2 regions of the Luteimonas qiangzhengi genome follow, and region 1 is predicted to be linked to the other one. Evidence: predicted binding sites of a transcription regulator. Region 1 holds the regulator's gene; the other holds the start of a gene.
What was found. The regulator HrcA, encoded in region 1, represses chaperone genes, less so after heat shock. The targets are predictions, from matches to a motif close to TTNGCACTCNNNNNNNNNGAGTGCNAA.

Region 1 (2,398 bases):
CGCGTCATGCGCTTGCGCTGGTTTTCCAGGTCGGCGCGCTCCAACAGCGTCTGGGCCTGCAGCTGTTCCAGCTCGGCCTTCAGCAGCTCAATCTGCTCCTGCAAGGAGCCGGTCTGCTCCTCGTCCTGCACCCGGCTGTCCTCACCCGGCCCAAGCCGGGAGTCGTTGTCCTGTTCGGATTCGTGGTTCATTTCTGGTCCCGTGGCGGTCGTTCTGCCGCCGCTGGCGGAGCAATGGGGTCCGCCAGCGAGGGATTCAAGCCCCGATCAGTCGCCGCGGGATCTTTCCAGCGCCGCCCCCAGCGCTCCAGCCGTGGCCTGCACCACCGGGATCACCCGGTCATAGGCCATCCGGGTGGGACCGATCGCGCCCAGCACGCCCAGCACCTGCCCGCCGGCGCCGTAGCTGGCGGTCACCAGCGACATGCCTTCCAGCGGCGCCAGCCCGGTTTCTTCGCCAATGAAGATGCCCAGTCCGGGCGCCCTGGCGGTGCGTTCGAGCAGCTGCAGGATCTCGCGTTTGCTTGAGAACGCCTCGAACAACTCCCTCAGCCGCTCCAGATCGGACAGGTCCTGCAGCCCGATGAGATGGCTCTGCCCGGTCACCACCATGTCCTCGTCGTCGCCGCTGAGCGCCTGTTCGGCCAGCTCGACGGTGTGCGCCAGCAGCGCCTCCATCTCGTTGCGGGCCGAGCGCATATCGCGCACCAGCGCAGCGCGGATATCGACCAACGACATCCCCGCGAAGTTGGCATTGAGGTAATTGGCCACGCGTTCCAGCTCACCGGCCTCCCAGATGCGACGGGTCCTTATCAGGCGGTTCTGCACTTCATGATCGGCAAAGACCAGGACCGCCATCACCCGCTGCGCGTCCACCGGAACGAAATCGATGTGGCGGAAGGCGAATTTCTCGCGTCGCGGCACACTCACCACGCCCACGAAGCGGGTCATGGCGGAGACCAGCTCCGACGCGCTGTCCAGCAGCGTCTGCGTTCCGGCGCCGGGGGCCAGTCCGCTGCGCAGCCTGGCCTGCTCGGCTTCCGGCAGCGGCTTGAGTTGCAACAACGAATCCACGAAAACCCGATAACCCTGCGCCGTGGGCACGCGCCCGGCCGAGGTGTGCGGCGCGCTGAGGAAACCGGCGTCCTCCAGGTCGGCCAGAATGTTGCGGATCGTGGCCGGGCTGACTTCCAGCCCCGAGTGCCGCGAAAGAGTCTGCGACCCCACCGGCTCACCATCGCGGATATGGCGCGCGATCAGAGTGCGCAGCAGCTGCCGGGAGCGCGGATCCAGGTCGTGTCCTGAGGTGGATTCATTGCGACGGCTCATGCTGCAACGATATACGGTCGCGACCGTGCGCACCCGGGGCTTGGCCGCGGGCCGCCCTGCACTGCACAATCAGGCCGCTATGCTGACCCATCTCTCAATCCGTGACTTCGCCGTTGCCAGCGCTACCGAAATGGAATTCGGACCCGGCCTGACGGTCATTTCCGGCGAAACCGGCGCCGGCAAATCGCTCCTGGTCGATGCACTCGGCTTCCTGTCCGGGCTGCGGGCGGACAGCGGCATGGTCCGCCACGGCGCCGCACGCGCGGAGCTGAGCGCCGGATTCGAGCTGGCCGATGCCCCGGGCGCGGATGCCTGGCTCAGGGCGCACGAATTCGACGATGGTGGCGTCTGCCAGCTGCGCCGCACCCTGCGCGCGGACGGTGGATCGCGGGCCTGGATCAACGGCCGCCCCGCAACCCTTTCGCAGCTGGCTGACCTGGCCTCGCACCTGGTCGAGATCCACGGCCAGCACGAACACCAGGCCCTGCTCTCCCGGGGCAGCCAGATGGCGCTGCTTGATGCCTACGGTCGCCATGCCGAACCCTTGAAGGCAGTGGCCCAGGCCGCACGCGCGTGGTCAACGCTTGAACGGGAGCGCGAGCAGCTCTCGGGCGCCGGTGACCCGGCCGAGCGCCAGGACTGGCTGCGCCACCAGATCAAGGAACTCCAGGCCGAGGCTCTGGAGGCGGACGCCATCGACGACCTGCAGGCCAGCCATCGACGGCTTGCCCACGCATCCGAATTGATCGAAGCCTGCGACAGCGCCCTTGGCCGAATCCGCGACGATGACGCCGTCTCCGGCCAGCTGCAGCGGGCCCGCACCGAACTGGCCCGGGTGCAACAGCACGAGCCCCGCCTGGCCGAAGTGGACGCGATGCTCGACTCGGCTGCCATCCAGCTGGATGAAGCAGCCGTCCAGCTGCAGATACTGCGCGACGATCTTGACGTAGACCCGGACGGCTACCAGGAACTCGAGCAGCGCCTGACCCGCCTGCACGACCTGGCCCGCAAGCACCGGGTCACCCCGGATGCCCTGGCCGTCACTCGTGATGCATTGATTGCCGAGCTGG
Region 2 (2,398 bases), on a different contig from region 1:
CCTGCGCATCCTGCAGCGCGAAGGGCGCATCCCTTTCACCGAGCTGGGCGAGCGCGTCGGCCTCTCGACCACTCCCTGCGCCGAACGCGTCCGGCGGCTGGAGCGCGACGGCGTCATCACCGGCTACCACGCCCGCGTGACCCCGCAGGCGGCGGAGGCGGCACTGCTGGTGTTCGTGCAGATCAGCCTGGCTTACAAGTCGGGCGACATCTTCGAAGAGTTCCGGCGCGCGGCGTTGAAGCTGCCGCATGTGCTGGAGTGCCACCTGGTTTCGGGTGATTTCGACTACCTGATCAAGGCGCGGATCTCGGAAATGGCCTCCTACCGCAAGCTGCTGGGCAGTACGTTGCTGACGCTTCCGTATGTGCGCGAGTCGCGCAGCTACATCGTGATGGAAGAGGTGAAGGAAACGCTGGAGCTGCCGCTGGCCGACTGAGTGCCCCGTTTCGTAGGTCGGGGCTACGCCCCCGACGCCCCCGTGTTTCCGCAGCCGAGCCCCGGCGTGGTCGGGAGGCCTTTGCGCGTAAGTAAAGGAGGAGGTCTTCGCCGCAGGCGGAGACCGGGGGACATGGAGCGCAAAGGCCTGCCGGCCGCGGCGGGGCCCGTCAGGTCACGGGAATCTCCAAAGAACGAAATTTCCACCCGAGCCCTTGAAAAGAAAACCCCCGGCCCCATCTCCTGACCACGCCCGGATCACCGGGTCTTTGCTGCCCACGGCGTTAGCACTCTGCCGGGCAGAGTGCTAACATCGCCGCCCAAATTCCAACCCGATCAATCACTTGAAGAGGATCGACATGAGCAATATCAAGCCGCTTTACGACCGTGTGGTCATCAAGCGTACCGAAGAAGAGAAGATGTCGGCCGGCGGGATCGTGATCCCCGATTCCGCGACCGAAAAGCCGATCAAGGGCGAAGTGGTCGCCGTTGGTGACGGCAAGGCCCTGGACAACGGCGACGTGCGCGCGCCCAAGGTCAAGATCGGCGACCAGGTGCTGTTCGGCAAGTACAGCGGCACCGAAGTGAAGCTCGAGGGCACCGAATACCTGGTAGTCCGCGAAGACGACATCCTGGCGATCCTGGGCTGATCCAGCCCGCGATTCCGACATCCCCCAATCACAAGAATCTATTCCGGAGTTAGCAAATGGCTGCCAAGGAAATCCGTTTCGGTGAAGATGCGCGCTCGAAGATGGTGCGCGGCGTCAACACTCTCGCAAATGCCGTCAAGGCAACCCTCGGCCCGAAGGGCCGCAACGTCGTGCTCGACAAGAGCTTCGGCGCCCCGACCATCACCAAGGATGGCGTGTCCGTAGCGAAGGAAATCGAGCTGCAGGACAAGTTCGAGAACATGGGCGCGCAGATGGTCAAGGAAGTTGCTTCCAAGACCTCCGACAACGCCGGTGACGGCACCACCACCGCGACCGTGCTGGCCCAGGCGTTCATCCGCGAAGGCTCCAAGGCCGTCGCTGCCGGCATGAACCCGATGGACCTCAAGCGCGGTATCGACCAGGCCGTCAAGGCCGCTGTGGAAGAGCTGAAGAACATCAGCAAGCCCACCGCGGACGACAAGGCCATTGCCCAGGTTGGCACCATCTCCGCCAACTCCGACGAGTCGATCGGCACCATCATCGCCGACGCGATGAAGAAGGTCGGCAAGGAAGGCGTGATCACCGTTGAAGAAGGCTCCGGCCTGGACAACGAGCTGGACGTGGTCGAGGGCATGCAGTTCGACCGCGGCTACCTGTCGCCATACTTCATCAACAACCAGCAGTCGATGGCGGCCGACCTGGATGATCCGTTCATCCTGCTGCACGACAAGAAGATCTCCAACGTGCGTGACCTGCTGCCCGTGCTGGAAGGCGTGGCCAAGGCCGGCAAGCCGCTGCTGATCGTGGCCGAGGAAGTCGAGGGCGAAGCCCTGGCGACCCTGGTGGTCAACACCATCCGCGGCATCGTCAAGGTCGTGGCAGTGAAGGCCCCGGGCTTCGGCGATCGTCGCAAGGCGATGCTGGAAGACATGGCCGTGCTGACCGGCGGCACCGTGATCTCCGAGGAAGTGGGCCTGCAGCTTGAGAAGGCCACCATCCAGGACCTGGGCCGCGCCAAGAAGGTGCAGGTGACCAAGGAGAACACCACCATCATCGACGGCGCGGGCGACAGCCCCTCCATCGAGGCGCGCATCAAGCAGATCAAGGCGCAGATCGAAGAGACCTCTTCGGACTACGACCGCGAGAAGCTGCAGGAGCGCGTGGCCAAGCTGGCCGGTGGCGTGGCGGTGATCAAGGTCGGTGCTTCGACCGAGATCGAAATGAAGGAAAAGAAGGCCCGCGTTGAAGACGCCCTGCACGCGACCCGTGCTGCGGTGGAAGAAGGCGTGGTCCCGGGTGGCGGCGTTGCGCTG

Region 2: groES (co-chaperone GroES) is a predicted target of HrcA. The motif match lies at 720-746, and genes of this name have one in related genera.

What each region holds. Positions count from the first base shown of each region.
Region 1 covers NZ_JBCLVE010000002.1:437,022-439,419, forward strand. The annotation lists gene grpE (nucleotide exchange factor GrpE) at 1-191, opposite strand, end outside; gene hrcA (heat-inducible transcriptional repressor HrcA) at 267-1,328, opposite strand; gene recN (DNA repair protein RecN) at 1,408-2,398, shown strand, end outside.
Region 2 covers NZ_JBCLVE010000010.1:48,058-50,455, forward strand. The annotation lists gene WCE59_RS08865 (AsnC family transcriptional regulator) at 1-436, shown strand, start outside; gene groES (co-chaperone GroES) at 795-1,085, shown strand; gene groL (chaperonin GroEL) at 1,142-2,398, shown strand, end outside.